3 regions of the Cellulomonas sp. H30R-01 genome follow, and region 1 is predicted to be linked to each of the others. Evidence: riboswitches for the same ligand, from Rfam matches in the RefSeq annotation. Region 1 holds a riboswitch; each other region holds the start of a gene.
The links. A riboswitch is a leader RNA that binds a small molecule or an ion and turns the genes downstream of it on or off. The one in region 1 is predicted to bind S-adenosylmethionine.
Positions count from the first base shown of each region.

Region 2: linked by a shared signal. The riboswitch ahead of GXP71_RS10405 (LLM class flavin-dependent oxidoreductase) and the one ahead of GXP71_RS14600 (NADPH-dependent FMN reductase) in region 1 are both predicted to bind S-adenosylmethionine.
Region 3: linked by a shared signal. The riboswitch ahead of GXP71_RS13260 (rhodanese-like domain-containing protein) and the one ahead of GXP71_RS14600 (NADPH-dependent FMN reductase) in region 1 are both predicted to bind S-adenosylmethionine.

Region 1 is NZ_CP048210.1:3,261,267-3,266,378, forward strand. It holds gene GXP71_RS14590 (AAA family ATPase) at 1-853, opposite strand, end outside; gene GXP71_RS14595 (tyrosine-protein phosphatase) at 974-1,780, opposite strand; SAM riboswitch class IV at 1,982-2,091, shown strand; gene GXP71_RS14600 (NADPH-dependent FMN reductase) at 2,107-2,685, shown strand; gene GXP71_RS14605 (flavin reductase family protein) at 2,682-3,224, shown strand; gene GXP71_RS14610 (L,D-transpeptidase) at 3,367-4,254, shown strand; gene GXP71_RS14615 (phosphatase PAP2 family protein) at 4,428-5,112, shown strand, end outside.
Region 2 is NZ_CP048210.1:2,335,961-2,341,072, reverse strand. It holds gene GXP71_RS10435 (molybdopterin oxidoreductase family protein) at 1-812, shown strand, start outside; gene GXP71_RS10430 (hypothetical protein) at 809-1,291, shown strand; gene GXP71_RS10425 (hypothetical protein) at 1,347-1,799, shown strand; gene GXP71_RS10420 (CsbD family protein) at 1,822-2,013, opposite strand; gene GXP71_RS10415 (DUF4175 domain-containing protein) at 2,053-2,208, opposite strand; gene GXP71_RS10410 (nuclear transport factor 2 family protein) at 2,366-2,746, opposite strand; SAM riboswitch class IV at 2,880-2,993, shown strand; gene GXP71_RS10405 (LLM class flavin-dependent oxidoreductase) at 3,265-4,416, shown strand; gene GXP71_RS10400 (NtaA/DmoA family FMN-dependent monooxygenase) at 4,426-5,112, shown strand, end outside.
Region 3 is NZ_CP048210.1:2,959,067-2,964,178, reverse strand. It holds gene GXP71_RS13265 (O-succinylhomoserine sulfhydrylase) at 1-1,140, opposite strand, end outside; gene GXP71_RS13260 (rhodanese-like domain-containing protein) at 1,164-1,577, opposite strand; SAM riboswitch class I at 1,584-1,678, opposite strand; SAM riboswitch class IV at 1,799-1,913, shown strand; gene GXP71_RS13255 (aminotransferase class V-fold PLP-dependent enzyme) at 1,955-3,370, shown strand; gene GXP71_RS13250 (pentapeptide repeat-containing protein) at 3,462-4,052, opposite strand; gene GXP71_RS13245 (GNAT family N-acetyltransferase) at 4,089-4,676, shown strand; gene GXP71_RS13240 (bifunctional lysylphosphatidylglycerol flippase/synthetase MprF) at 4,746-5,112, shown strand, end outside.

The DNA of each region.
Region 1 (5,112 bases):
GGAGGAACAGGTTCACCGCGGCGACCAGCCGGTTGTACGCCTTGTCGCCGCCCGTGGGCTCGTCGAACGACTGCATCTGCACGAGGAGCTCGTTGACGACGCCGCCCGTGCCCTCGCTCATCATCGCGTTCGTCACGAGGCCCGGCGCACCGGCGGACGCCGCACCGACGAGGGTCCGCGACGACGACGCCCCGAGCATCCCGCCGCGGCGCAGCGCGATCGCGTCGATCTCCTCGATGAACCCGATCGCCCCGCCCTCGGTGCGTGCCGCGCGGCGCAGCGCCCGGAAGTACGCGCGGATCTTGCGCGCCGTCGCGCCGTAGTACATCGACTGGAACGACGTCGCCGACACGAACAGGAACGGGACGCCCGCCTCTGCGGCCATCGCCTTCGCGGTCATCGTCTTGCCGGTGCCGGGCGCGCCCTCGAAGAGCAGTCCGCGCCGCGGGGTGCCGCCCATCTGGTCGGCGAACTGCCGGTGCGTCTGGAACAGGTCGATCGAGCGGCGGACGTCCTCCTTCACCGGGTCGATCCCGATGACGTCGTCGAGCCGGACGTCGACCTGCTCGGGCCGGTAGGTGAGGTGCGGCGACCGCGCGGACCCGACCTGCGTGCCGACGAGCAGGAGCAGCATCGCCCCGAAGAACAGGACCGGGACCAGGATCAGCGGGTCGACCGCCGGGAGCGACGGCAGCGGGTCGCGGCCCAGCAGCGCGCTGACGATCACGTACGCCTCGGCCGCGAGCACGAAGGCGGCGAGCCGGTAGACGCGACGACGGCGCATGCGCTCGCGGTCGAGCGCGATGTCGTGCGCACCCTTGCGGATCGGGGAGACCAGCTCGTCCTCGTGCATGCGTCCGCCTTCCGTCGGCTCGGTCGCACCATCGTCAGCGCCCGTCGGAGGCCCGGCAACATCGGACATACCGGACCACCCGAACGGACCAACCGGACGAACCGTGCGGCGCGGCCTCTGTCAGGCGTCGGCGCGCAGGGTGCGCCGCAGCGCCTCGACCTCGAGGGGCGTGAGCCCGAGCCCGTCGGCGAGGTACCCGTCGAAGGACCCGAACCGGGCTTCGACCGTGTCGAGCGCGGCCCGCAGGTAGTCCTCGCGCACCTCGAGGAACGGGGAGACGAGAGCCGGGTTGCCGCCCGCGGCCTCGAGCTGCGCGAGCAGTGGCGCGAACGTCGCCCGGACCGCCGGGTTGACGGCGAGGAACTCGTCCGTCGCGCCGTCCTCGTCGACTCCTGCCGCGAGCAGCAGCACGGTCGCGGCCCATCCCGTGCGGTCCTTGCCGGCTGTGCAGTGGAAGAGCACCGGGGTGCCCTGCGCGTCGATCACCGTGCGCGCGAACGTCGCGTAACCCGCGAGCGCCGCGGGCGAGGACACCAGCCGGCGGTACGTGGCGCGCATCTGCTCGGGGACGTCCATGCCGTCGAGCGTCTCGAGGAGTACCGCCGGGCGGGTGAGCAGCGTGGCGGCCTGGGCGGCGGCGTTCCCGGGGAGATCGGCGAGCACGTCGAGCTCGACGAGCCGCGCGCCTGCGGGCAGCCGCTCGGGACGTGCCTCGCGTTCGGCGGCGGTGCGCAGGTCGACGACGGTGCGCACGCCGAGCGCGGTGAGCACGGGGTCGTCGGGCACGCCGTCCGACGTGAGCTCGGCCGAGCGGAACGCGACGCCGCGCGCGACGGTCCCGCCGTCCGCGGTCGGGCGGCCGCCGAGGTCACGGAGGTTGGTCACGGCGGTCGCGGGGAGCACGTGCGGGTCGACGACGTCCGTCATGCGGCGATCGTGGCACGGCGGCGGCGAGCCGGCGACGCTCGCGCGGTCCCGGGCCCGGTCCCGGTCGCGGTCGCGGCGAGGCCGTGACGCCCGCGCGATCCGGCGAAGAGACGCGAAATCCCGACCGGTCTTGTCCGCATATCGAGAAGGAGTCGCCCGACCCCTTGCCGTCGGCGCGACCGCTGGTAGAAACCGCGGCCAGGTCACGAGCACCAGCACGCAAGCCCCGGCTCGCTGGTCAGCAACCCCTCCACGACGGGGTGCTCCGGGAGATGACCAGGCCGCACCACCCGGTGCGGCAAGCGTGAACGTGAAGGAGCCGCACCGTGAGCCACCCGACCGGTCCGAGCGTCGTCGCCCTCGTGGGCAACCCGCGCCCGGCCTCCCGCACCCGCAGCACCGCCGAGCACGTCGCCGGCCGCCTGCTGCCGCACCTCGGCGCCGACCCTGCCGGCCCCACCACCGCCGGCGTCACGACCGTCGACCTCGCCGACGTCGCGGGCGAGCTGTTCGCCCCCGAGCGCCCGGCCGCCGACGCCGCGCTGCGGACCGTCGCCGCCGCGGGCGTGCTCGTCGTCGCGACGCCCGTCTACAAGGCGTCGTACACCGGGCTGCTCAAGGCGTTCCTCGACGGGTACGGCCCCGACGGTCTCGCCGGGGTCGTCGCGGTCCCGCTCGTCGTCACCGGCTCGCCCGCGCACGCGCTCGTCGGCGAGGTGCACCTGCGCCCGCTGCTCGTCGAGCTCGGCGCGAACGTCCCGACGCGCGCGCTCGTCGTCACCGAGGCCGACCTGCGGGACACCACGGCGCTCGACGCCGTGGTCGACCACTGGCTCGACCGGGCCGCCGAACCGCTGCGCCGCGCCGTCCGCGACGCGGCCGACCTCGCGGAGGCGCTGCGATGACCGCCGAGATCCTGCGCGCTCTCGACGCCGACCTCGTCCAGCAGGACGAGCAGCAGCTCACACCCGACGCGTACAAGGAGGTGTTCCGCCGCCACCCCGCGGGCGTCGCGGTCGTGACCCTCACCGACGGCGACCGGCTCGTCGGGTTCACCGCGACGTCCGTCATCTCGGTGTCGGCCGCGCCGCCGCTGCTCGCGTTCTCGCTCGCGTCGACGTCGTCGTCCTGGCCGGCCGTCTCGCGGGCCCGGACGCTCGCGATCAGCTTCCTGTCCGGCGCGCAGGACGACGTGTCCGCCCGCTTCGCGACCAGCGGCATCGACCGGTTCGCCGCAGGCGGCTGGACCGCGTTGCCGACCGGCGAGCCCGTGATCGAGGGCGCCGTGTCGTGGGTGCGCGGGCGCGTCGTGCAGCGCACACCCGTCGGTGGGTCCTACCTGGTGTCGGTCCGCGCGCTCGCGCACGGCACGACCGACGAGGTGGCCCCGCTCGTCTACCACGACCGCACGTACCACCGGATCGGGGACGCGACCGCGATCTGACGCGTCCCGGCGAGCTGCCCACCGCCACCGGCGAGCCCCGCGCACCCCTCGCGCGGGGCTCGTCCGCGTTCTCGCGGCGCTCGCGCCTTTGCCGCGCGGACCCCCGCTGACGGACGATGGGATCCCGACCCCGGAGGTCCTCGTGCGCACGTCCGTCCCCGCCAGCCGCCGCGCGGCCGGTGCGGCCGTCGCGCTCGCGCTCGCCGTCGGGGTGGCCGGGTGCGCCACGGACAGCCCTGTCGCGGCTCCCCCGCCCGTCGAGCTCGCCGCACCCGTCGCGGTCGCCAAGGCCGCCGCGCCCGCGCCACCCCCGCCCGTCGACCTCGCGACGCTGCCCGTGGTCGACGTCCTGCACGTCGTCCCGGGGCTGCCCGGAAGCGAGGGCCTGACGCCGCTCGAGAACGACGATCCGTCGCTCGGCCGGTGGCGGACCGTCGTCGTGTCCGAGCCGACCGCGGTCCACGCGAGCGTCGGCGGCCCCGCCGTCGGCGTCCTGCCGACGGACGTGCTCGGCGCCGCGAACGTGCTGCCCGTCGTCGACGAGGCCGCCGGCTGGGTGCGCGTGCTCCTCGCGACGCGCGGCGCGCTCCCCCGCGAGGACCGCGCGCAGGTCAACGGCCGCACGGGATGGGTCCGCACGACCGACCTGATGCCGTCGGGCACCGACTGGTCGGTCGTGGTCGACGTCGCGGCGCAGACGCTCACCGTCGACGACGGCACGTCGGTGCGCACGTTCCCCGTCGTCGCGACGGGTGCTCCCGCGACCCCGACCCCGCACGGGCCGGCGTTCCTGCTGGGGCTGCGCTGGTCGGAGCCGGGGACGACGACCCCGCGCGTCCTGCCGCTGTCGACGCAGAGCGAGACGATCGACCACTACGACAAGCCGACCGGCACGGCCGTCACCGCGATCCACACGACGACGCTCCGCGGCCGCGGCGCCGTGTCGAACGGGTGCGTGCGGGTCACCGACGACGTGCTCGACGTGCTGTGGCAGGCGCCCGCCGGGACGGTCGTCACCACCGTCGGCTGACCGGCCGGGGCCGGCGCCGACGCAGCGGGAGGTGGGCCCGTCGCCGGGCGCCCGGTGACCGTCACGCCGTCCCGCCGTCCCGCCGACCGCCGCGGACGCCCGCCCGTGCCCGCCGACGGATGAACTCACCGTCTCGCCGGGCGGACGCGCGTGGACGCCCCTACCCTCACCGCATGCGAGCCACGACCGTCCGACGACGCGCACTCGTGCGCGCCGCGACGCTCGGTGCCGCCGTCGCGCTCCCCGTCGTGGTGCTCGCGTTCCTCGTGCGCGGGCAGGTGACCGCGATCGTCCACGTCGACCAGTCCGCGATCGTCGCCGCGACGGACCTCACGCGCGCGAACCCGGCGCTGCGCAGCGTGCTCGTGGCCTGGCAGACCGCGTTCCAGGCGGTCGTCGTCAACACCGCGGGCGCGCTGCTGTGCGTGTGGGTGTGGCGACGGCACCGCCTCGGCACGCGCGCGCTGTGGGCGGCCGTCACGATCGCCGCCGGGTGGGGCCTCCAGCTCGCCGCGAAGGGCGTCGTGCAGCGCGCCCGGCCCGTCGTCGAGGACGCCGTCGAGCACGCGCCAGGCTCGAGCTTCCCGTCCGGGCACGCGACGAACACGGCCGTCGCCGCCGTCACGCTGACGCTCCTGGTGTGGCCGCTGCTCGGTCGCGTCGGACGCGTCGCCGTGCCCACCGTCGCGGGTCTCGCGGTCATCCTCACCGCCGCCGACCGCGTGCTGCTCGGCGTGCACTTCCCGTCGGACGTCGTCGCCGGGGTCCTGCTCGGGGTCGCGATCGCCGGTGCGTCCTACGTCGGCTACCGCGGCTGGGGCGCCGACACGCCCCCGCCCGCCGACGTCCCCGACGTCC
Region 2 (5,112 bases), 930 kb from region 1:
AGGCGTGGAAGGAGTGCTCGCGCGGTCGGCCGTGCGACTACTCGGCGCTCACGTACGCGCAGCTACGCGGCGGGGGCGTCCAGTGGCCCTGCACCGACGAGCACCCGCGCGGGACCGAGCGGCTCTACGGCGACGGCCGCTTCCCGGCGGCGCCGGGCTACGCCGAGACGTACGGCCGCGACCTCGTGACCGGCGCGCCGTTCGAGGCCGACCAGTACCAGGCCCTCAACCCCGAGGGGCGGGCTCTGCTGCGCGCCGTGCCGTACGTGCCGCCGCACCACCTGCCGTCCGATGACCTGCCGCTGCAGCTCGTCACGGGCCGGACGATCTACCACTTCCACACCCGGACCAAGACCGGCCGGGTGCCCCAGCTGCGGGACGCAGCCCCGGACGTCTGGATCGAGCTCTCGGCGGAGGACGCCCAGGCGCGCGACATCGCCGAGGGCGACCGCGTGCGGGTCCGCACGGCGCGCGGGTCGGTCGAGGGTGCGGCGCGCGTGAGCGAGGTCCGGCGCGGCGTCGTGTTCGTCCCGTTCCACTACGGCTACTGGGACACCGAGCCCGGCCACGAGCCCGGCCACGAGCCCGGCGGTGCCGGTCGCGCGGCGAACGAGCTCACGCCGACCGAGTGGGACGCGGTCTCCAAGCAGCCGCTGTTCAAGACCGCCGTGTGCCAGGTCGAGCGCGTCGCCGACGGCGCGGGCACACCTGCGCCCGCCCCGACGACGGGCGCGTCCGCCCCGGTGCGCGTCGGCGTGCGGCCGACCGCCGGCGGGACGCGCGCGGAGGTCCACGAGGAGGTGGCGACGTGAAGCTGGGGCTCGCGCTGCGCGAGGTGCACCGCTCCGAGACCGAGCTCGCGGAGGCGCTGCTGCACCTGTCGGAGCGGCACGCGGTCGTCCACGACGTGCACCTCCTGGCGCGGGACCTCGCCGCGTGGTCGGCGGACCACGTGCGGCAGGTCGCCGAGGCCGCGCACGACCAGGGCGAGGACCTCGACCCGGACCCGGTGCGCGACCCCGGCGTCACGCGGCGCGTCCGCGAACGGCTGTCCGAGGCGCTGGGGCGTGCCCGCGCGCCCGAGCTCGCGCTGCTGTCGGACCTGCGGACCGTGTACGTCCTCGCGCACGGCGTCGCCTCCGACTGGGAGCTCATCGGCCAGGCGGCGCAGGGCGTGCGCGCGCGGGACCTCGTCGACCTGTCGCAGCGCTGCCGTTCGGAGACGATCCGGCAGGCGCGCTGGGCGGACGCGATGCTCAAGGAGTCGGCGACGCAGATCCTCGTGTCCTGACGGCCCGGGACGGAGGTCCGGTCCGCAGCGGTGGCGGCGGTGGCAGCGTCGGACCATGGGACGTGCAGCGCGCCGGTGGGTCGTGGGCCTCTCCGCGTTCACCCTCGTCGGGGTCGTCGCGGGGGTGCAGGGCTTCCTGTCGGGCGCGTTCGCGCCGCTCGTCGACGACCTCGAGCAGGTGCTGCCCCTCACCGGGCCGGTCGTGCCGGCCGTCGCGCTCGCGGTCCTCGTCGGTGTCCCGCAGACGCTCGTGCTCGTGACCGCGCTGCGACGGACGGCGGACGCGCCCGTCGTCGCGGCGGTGGGCGGCGCGGCGCTGACCGGGTGGGTCGCGGTGCAGCTGCCGCTCGTCGGCTGGACGTCGCCCGTGCAGTGGGCGTTCGCCGCCGTCGGCGTGGTCGAGTGCGTCGCCGGGCTGCGGATGCGCGCGGCGCGGGCGGAGACGCCCGGGGGACCGGCGGGGACGACGACGGGGACGGCCCGCACGGACCGTCCCCGTCGGAGCTGACCGGCCGAGCCGGTGCAGCGGTCTACTTGAAGGCGTCCTTGACGTCGTCGACGGCGTCCTTCGCCTTGTCGCCAGCCTGCTTGACGTTCGCGGACGTCTGGTCCGCCTGGCCCTCGGCCTCGAGGCGCTCGTCGCCGGTCGCGCGGCCGGTGCCCTCCTTGACCTTGCCCTTCGCCTCTTCGGCGGCGTGCTCGATCTTGTCGTCCAGACCCATGGGTCTCTCCTCTCGTGCGGGCGGTCGTGGGCGGGGGTGTCAGACGGCGCGACGGCCTCTGCCGACGAGCCAGCCGATGAGGCTGACGACGAGCAGGATGATGCCGATCCACAGCAGGACCTTCGCGGCCTCGACGGCGACGCCGAGGACGATCATCACCACGCCGGCGATGATGAGGATGAGCCACAGAGCCATCTGACTGCCTCTCTCGACCCGGTGGCCGGGGTTGGCCGCCGGACGTCCACGACCGCGTTCTCCAGTCGCAACTCCTTCATGGTCGTGCGACCAGGGGCGCGCCGCACGTCGGGCGGGCCCGTGCGAACGGTGGTACGCGGGGTGAGATGTCCGGACGTCAGCCGCCCGCCTGCGGGGCGGGCGGCTCGACGAGGTAGGTGCCGTGCCCCTCGACCACGAGCCCGTCGACGAAGCGCAGGACCTCGTCGACCACGCCGCCCGACTGGTTGCGGTAGCCGAGGACGAGCACGTCGACTCCCGCGTGCACGCGCTCGACGGAGAACCGCAGGTCAGGGACCTGCCGGAGGCCTTCCGTCCAGTAGGCCCGCAGGGCGTCCTTGCCGTGCACGACCCCCTGCGTCGCGGGCAGGAGCCGGGCGGCGACGGGCGACGTGAACACGACGTCGTCCGCGAAGTGGTCCAGCACGGCCTCGACGTCGTGCGCGTTCCAGGCGGCCACCCAGGCGGCGGCGAAGGCGTGCGGCTCGGGTGCGGACATGCCGGGCAGTGTGGCACCGCGGGGTGCGGATCGTGGACACCGTTGTCCGGCATGTGAGAACCGGGCCCGACGATACTTGACCTATCAGGTCGGGATTTCTAGTGTGCTCGTCACCGGGGTCACGCGACCTCGGGGTCATGAGCTCCAGCACCAAGCCCCGGCTCGCTGGACGGCAACCCTCCCGCGCGGCGGGGTGCCCCGGGTGACGACCAGGCCGTGAGCGCACCGCGCACGGCAACGGCGCGGACGCAGGCCCACGGCCTGCCGTGAGGAGAGAGCGATGAGCGGGCGAGCCCCCGGACGCGCAGCCGTCCTGACGTGTCGCTGTCGCCCCCTGCGCTCCTGTCGCACGCGCTGACACCCGCGCTACCGCCGCACCGACGGTCGGGGGCCGCAGCGCCCCGACCCCGCCGCCCGCCGACGCGGGCTCCCTCGTCCCACCCCACCGCCACGTCCCGGCACGGACGCGCCCTCGGCGCGCCCGCAACCGCCGTGCACCCCAGAGACGGACCCGCACCATGACCGTGACCCCCAGCACCCACCTCGGCCTCGACCTCTCCGACGCCGGCGCGCACCCCGAGGCGTGGCGCGCGACCGGCTCCGAGCCGCACCGCCTGTTCGACCCCGAGCGCCTCGGCCAGCTCGTCGCGACCGCGCAGCGCGCCACGCTCGACTACGTCCTGTTCGACGACGCGTTCGCGCTGCACACCAGCCGCAACACGACGCTGCGCGGCCGGCTCGACGCCGCGCTCGTCTCCGCCCGGCTCGCCCCGCGCAGCTCCGGGATCGGGCTCGTCGCGACCGTCGACACCACGCACACCGAGCCGTTCCACGTCGCCAAGGCGATCCAGACGATCGACCACGTGAGCCGCGGTCGCGCCGCCTGGCAGGTCGGCTGGTCCACGACCGACGAGGTCGCCGCCGCGTTCGGCCGCAAGCCCGCGCAGGACGAGGCCGACGCGGTCGCCGAGGCCGACGAGGCCGTCGACGTCGTGCGCAAGCTCTGGGACAGCTGGGAGGACGACGCCGAGATCCGCGACGTCCCGACCGGCCGGTTCGTCGACCGCGAGAAGATCCACCGCATCGACCACGACGGCGTGCGGTTCGCCGTGCGCGGCTCGTCGATCACGCCGCGCTCGCCGCAGGGCCAGCCGCCCGTCGTCGTGCGCGTCGGGTCCTCGTCGTCGTTCGCGCTCGCCGCGCACCGCGCCGACGTCGTGCGCATCCGCCCCGCCGACCGCGGCGACGCCGCGCGCCAGCGCGCCGAGATCCGGGCCGCTGCGGCCGCCGTCGGGCGCGACCCCGACGAGCTCCGCGTGGTGGCCGACCTGTTCGTGGTCCTCGGCGGGACCGAGCACGCCGCCCGCGAGCGGCTCGCGCTGCTCGACGCGCTGACGGCCCCCGGTCGGCGCACGCACGAGGGTGCCGCGCACGTCGGGACCGCGGCGGACCTCGCCGCGACGATCGAGGACTGGACGACGACCGGCGCGGTCGACGGCTTCACGCTGCGGCCCGCCGCGCTGCACACCGACGTCGACGGCATCGCCGACGAGGTCGTGCCGCTGCTGCGCGCAGCGGGCGTGTTCCGTGAGTCCTACCCGGGCACGACGTTCCGCGACACGCTCGGCCTGGCGCGCCCCGTCAGCCGCTACGCGACCGCGATCGCCTGAGCCGCCGAAATGACGAACCGCCCCCGCAAGCAGATCCACCTCGGCGCGCACTTCCCGGGTGTCAACAGCACCACGGTGTGGACCGAGCCCGACTCCGGCAGCCAGATCGACTTCGCGTCGTTCGAGCACCTCGCCCGCAAGGCCGAGGACGCCCGCCTCGACTTCTTCTTCCTCGCCGAGGGCCTGCGCCTGCGCGAGCACAAGGGGGAGATCTTCGACCTGGACGTCGTCGGCCGCCCGGACACGCTGCCCGTGCTCGCCGCGCTGGCCGCGGTCACCGACCGGCTCGGCCTGGTCGGCACGATCAACACGACCTTCAACGAGCCGTGGGAGATCGCCCGGCAGTTCGCGACGCTCGACGTCCTGTCCGGCGGCCGTGCCGCATGGAACCTCGTGACGTCGTCGGACGCGTTCACCGGCGCGAACTTCCGCCGCGGCGGGTTCCTGCCCTACGCCGAGCGGTACGAGCGGGCCGCCGAGCTCGTCGCGGTCGCCCGCGCGCTGTGGGACTCGTGGGACGACGACGCCGTGCTCGGCGACCGGGCCGCCGGCGCGTTCCTGCGCGACGGGGCCGTGCGCGAGGTCGAGCACGTCGGGACGCACTTCCAGGTGCGCGGCACGTTCCCGACGCCGCGCGGTCCGCAGGGCCACCCGGTGCTGTTCCAGGCGGGCGACTCGGCCGACGGCCGCGACTTC
Region 3 (5,112 bases), 300 kb from region 1:
GGCGCGGCCCTCGGGTCCGAGCTTGCGGTGCGTCGTCGTGGCGGGGTGCGTGACGATCGACTTGGTGTCGCCGAGGTTGTTCGACAGGTCGATGATCCGCAGCGCGTCGAGGAACGCGAACGTCGTCTTCTTCGCGACGTCGGGCGTCGCGCCCTCGGGGACGCGCAGGTTGAGCGTGACGACCGTGCCGCCGCCGGTCTGCTGCGCGCGCGCGAGGTCGTGCTGCGGGTGCGACGGCAGGAACGGGTAGCGGACGGACGCGATCGCGGGGTGCTGCTCGAGCCAGCCGGAGAGCGTCAGGGCGGACGCGGCCTGGTGGCGCACGCGCAGCGACATCGTCTCGAGGCCCTTGAGCAGCACCCACGCGTTGAACGGGGACAGCGACGGGCCGGTGTTGCGGATGAGGGTCTGGACGGGCCCGCGGACGTACTCGGTCGAGCCGAGGATCGCGCCGCCGAGCACGCGGCCCTGGCCGTCGATGTGCTTGGTCGCGGAGTAGACGACGACGTCGGCGCCGAGGTCGAGCGGCCGGGACAGGACGGGCGTCGCGAAGACGTTGTCGACGACGACGGTCGCACCGGCGGCGTGCGCGAGCCGGGACACGGCGGCGATGTCGACGAGGTCCTGCATGGGGTTGGACGGCGTCTCGAAGAACACGACGTCGGCGGGCGTCGAGAGCGCCTCCTCCCACTGCGACAGGACGTGCCCGTCGACGTAGTCGGTGCGCACGCCCCACTTCGCGAGGATCTCGTCGAAGATCACGACGCTCGACCCGAAGAGCGCGCGGGCGGACACGATGCGCGAGCCCTGCTGCACGAGCGCGGCCAGGGCGGTGAAGACGGCGGACATGCCGGTCGCGGTCGCGTAGGCGGCCTCGGCGCCGTCGAGCAGGCGCAGGCGCTCCTCGAACGTCGACACCGTCGGGTTGGAGTAGCGGGAGTAGAGGAACCGGTCGACGTCGCCCGCGAACGCGGACTCGGCCTGCGCGGCGGAGTCGTACACGTACCCCTGGGTGAGGAAGAGGCCCTCGGACATCTCCTGGAACTCGGACCGCACGAGCCCGCCGCGGACGGCGAGCGTGTCGGGCCGCAGCGTCGAGCGGTCGACGGAGCGGTCGTCCCAGTCGCCGGGACCGGGCACGCGGCCCGGCACGCGGTCGGCGGTCACAGCGTCGTCCACGGCAGACCCTCGGCACGCCACCCGACGTGCCCGCGCTGACCGTCGGGGCCGACGTCGCCCTCGAACCCTCGCAGCACGTTGTAGGCCGGGCCGAACCCGGCGGCGGTCGCGGCTTGCGCGGCGGCGACCGAGCGGACCCCGGAGCGGCACAGGAAGACGACGGGCCGCTCGTCGCCGGGCGTCAGGCCGGCCTCGGCGAGCTCGTCGACGAATCGCGGGTTGAGGCCCTGCGGGGTCGTCCACTCGACGAGCGCGGCACGGCCGCCGATCCCGGTGGCGTCAGGGACGCCGATCAGACGCCACTCGGCGTCGGTGCGCACGTCGACGAGCAGCGCGCGCTCGTCGTTCGTGAGCAGGTCCCACGCCTGCTGCGGGGTCAGGTCACCGGCGTACGGCATCGCGATCCTCCATCGGTCCTGGCGGTAGCACCCTCGCCCGGCGGACCGGGGGGTTGCTGCGGCGTCGTCGAGCCAGATCTCTCGGCCGCTCTGGATGGTTGCGGCGATGCTACGCGCGCCGACGGCCGCCGCGCCAAGGAGTGGACAAGCCGTCCCGCCATCCGAGACGCCGGAGGCCTCCCGTTGACACACCCCGGCGCCCGGCGGAACCCTCGTCGTCAGGTCATGAGCGCCAGCGCGAAGCCCCGGCTCGCTGGCCGGCAACCCTCCTCCGCGGTGGGGTGCCCCGGGTGACGACCAGGCCGACCGCCGACCGGCGGACGGCAAGCGCGGGGCTGGCCGTCGGTGCCGGGTCCCACGGACCCGTGAGGAGCACCATGTCCGTCATCGCCGAGACCACGTCCTGTGCCGAGGTCGGCGCCCCGGTGTCGACCCGCGAGCCCGTCGCTGCGCTCCTCCCCGTCGTCGGTGGCGACACCACCGTCCCGCTCGTCGACGGCACCCAGCGGGTCTACGCCAACCTCGACTACGCCGCGAGCGCCCCCGCGCTCGAGTCCGTCGCCGCGCGCGTCACCGAGGTCCTGCCGCTGTACGCGTCCGTGCACCGCGGCGCGGGGTACCTGTCGCAGGTGTCGACGGCCCTCTACGAGTCGTCCCGGCAGAGCATCGCGCGGTTCGTCGACGCGCGCCCCGACGACGTCGCGATCATCACCCGCAACACGACCGACTCGCTCAACCTGCTCGCGGGTGTCGTCCCCGCCGGTGGCAAGGTCCTCGTCCTCGACGTCGAGCACCACGCCAACCTGCTGCCGTGGGTGCAGTCGTCGCAGCGGCACGGCAACACCACGACGATCCTGCCGATCGCGCGGACGGTCGCCGAGACCCTCGACGCCCTGCGCGCCGAGCTCGCGACCCAGCCGTACGCGCTGCTCACGATCACGGGCGCGTCCAACGTGACCGGCGAGTCCCTGCCGATCGAGGAGGTCGTCGCGCTCGCGCACGCCGAGGGCACGCGCGTGGCGGTCGACGGCGCGCAGCTCGTCCCGCACCGCGGCTTCTCGCTCGCCCGCACCGGCGCCGACTACGTCGCGTTCTCCGGCCACAAGACGTACGCGCCCTTCGGCGCGGGCGCGCTCGTCGGTCGCCGCGACTGGCTCGACACCGGCACGCCCTACCTGGCCGGTGGCGGCGCCGTGCGCGACGTGCGCGCCGACCGGACCGTCTGGCAGCCCGCCCCCGCGCGGCACGAGGCCGGGTCGCCCAACGTCATCGGCGCGATCGCGCTCGCGGAGGCGTGCGACCGGCTCGCCGCCCTGCCCGCCGGCGCGCTGCTCGCGCACGAGGAGGCGCTCCGCGCCCGCCTGGTCGACGGCCTGGGCACGATCGACGGCGTCGAGGTCGCGCGCATCTGGCCCGACTCCGCCGACCCCGTCGGCGTCCTCACGTTCACGGTCCCCGGCCACGACCCGGGCCTCGTCGCCGCCTACCTGTCCGCCGAGCACGGCATCGGCGTCCGCGACGGCCGGTTCTGCGCGCACCCGCTGCTCGCGCACCTCGGCGCGTCCGGCGGCGCGATCCGCGCGTCCGTCGGCGTCGGCACGACGAGCGAGGCCGTCGACCGCCTCGTCGACGCGCTGCGCCGCTACCTCGCCGACGGCCCGACCGCCCGGTACGACGTCGTCGACGCCTGCTGGACCGTCGTCGACGACACCCGCCCGCTCGTGCAGGTGCACGGCCTCGACGCCCTCGCCGCCACCGCGGCCGCCGCCTGCGGTCCGGCCCTCGACGACTGACTCGCCCGCGACGGCTCGGCGCCCGCTCGTCGTCAGGCCGCGTCGGTCGCGCGCGCCGAGGGGGCCCGGCCCGCGGGGGACGGGCGCGTGATCAGCCGACGACGATGCCCAGGTGCTCGGCGACGAGCGGGGCGAGGTCGAGCAGCTGGTCCTGCGTGATGCGCGCGCCGCGCAGCCCGTCGAGGCCGTCGATGCGCTCGAGCCCGACGACTCCGCGCAGGTCGACGTCCTCGAGCCGCGCGCCGGACACGTCGAGACGCCGGACACGGCAGTCGTCGAGGACGACCTTGCGCGCCTTCACCCGGGCCAGGTCGAGCTCGTCGACCATGACGCCGACCAGCCGCACGTCGGTGAGCGTCGCGTCGCGCAGGTTGAGGTAGTCGACCTTGCCCCCGTGCAGCTCGACGCGGGTCCACTCCGACCCGTGCGCCTCGACCGCACCGAGCCGCGCGCCCTCCCACCGGCAGTCGAGCCAGGTCGTCGACACCGCGGACAGCGACCCGGCCCGCACGCGCGTCCAGGCGGTGTCCGACGCGCGCGTGCCGTCCAGGCGCGCACCGTCGAGCGAGCAGTCCGTGAAGGTGCACTCGAGGATCCGGGAGTGGGACCCGTCCTGCCCGTCGAGGTCCTCGCCGACCAGGTCGAGGGCGTCCAGGTCGCCGTCGCGCTCCAAGAAGACCATGGTCGCCACCCTGCCAGACCGTGCGAGGCTTCCGCTGTGCTCCACGACGTCACGCTCGAAGGCCACGGTGCTCGGCTCGTCCCGCTCGACGACACCCACGCGGAGGCGCTCGCCGCTTTCGTCGACGACCGGGTGTGGGCGGGCATGTCGTCCCCGCTGCCCGCCGGGCTCGACGGCTGGCGTGCTGAGGTGGACCGCGCGCGGGCGACGCCCGGGCGGGTCGCGTTCGGCGTGCTGGACGCGGCGACGGGCGAGGTGCGGGGCAGCACGTCGTTCTACGACCTGGACCTCCACGTCCTGCGCGTCGAGATCGGGCACACCTACTACGCGCCGCGCTGGTGGGGGACGTCGAACAACCCGGCCTGCAAGCTGCTGATGCTCACGCACGCGTTCGAGACGTGGGGCATGCAGCGCGTCGCGTTCCGTGCCGACACCCGCAACACGCGCTCGGTCGGCGCGATCCGTCGGCTCGGCGCGGTTCCCGAGGGGGTGCTGCGCAGCCACCGCCTCGCCCCCGACGGCACGCGCGGCGACTCCGCGTACTTCTCGATCCTGCCCGACGAGTGGCCCGCGGTCCGCGCCGGCCTGCTCGCGCGGCTGGCGGGGACGACGCCGGACGTCTGACGCCGCACGACGGACGGATCACCCCGCGCGAGGGGTGCGCCGACGGTCACCCCCGGCAGACTGGGGCGCATGCCGGGCAGCGTGCTCCTCCCGCGAGTCGACCGATCCGCCCTCGACGAGCAGCGGCGTCGTGTCCACGTGCGCGTGCTCGCGTCGCGGGCCGTCTGGGTCCTGGCCGTGGTCGGGCTCGTCTCGAGCCTGCTGCGCGGGGTCTGGCGCGACCTGGCGCTGTTCGACGACATCGTCCCCGACGCCGGCGCGGCGTCGGCCCGCCCGGCGCTCATCACCGTGTCGATCGTCCTGCTGTTCACCGCCCGCGGGCTGCGGCGCGGCCACCGGCTGTCCTGGATCCTCACGCTCGGGCTGCTCGTCGCGTCGGCGGTGCTGCACCTCGTGCGCGGTCCGGACGTGCTCGCCGCGGCCGCCGTCGTCGTCG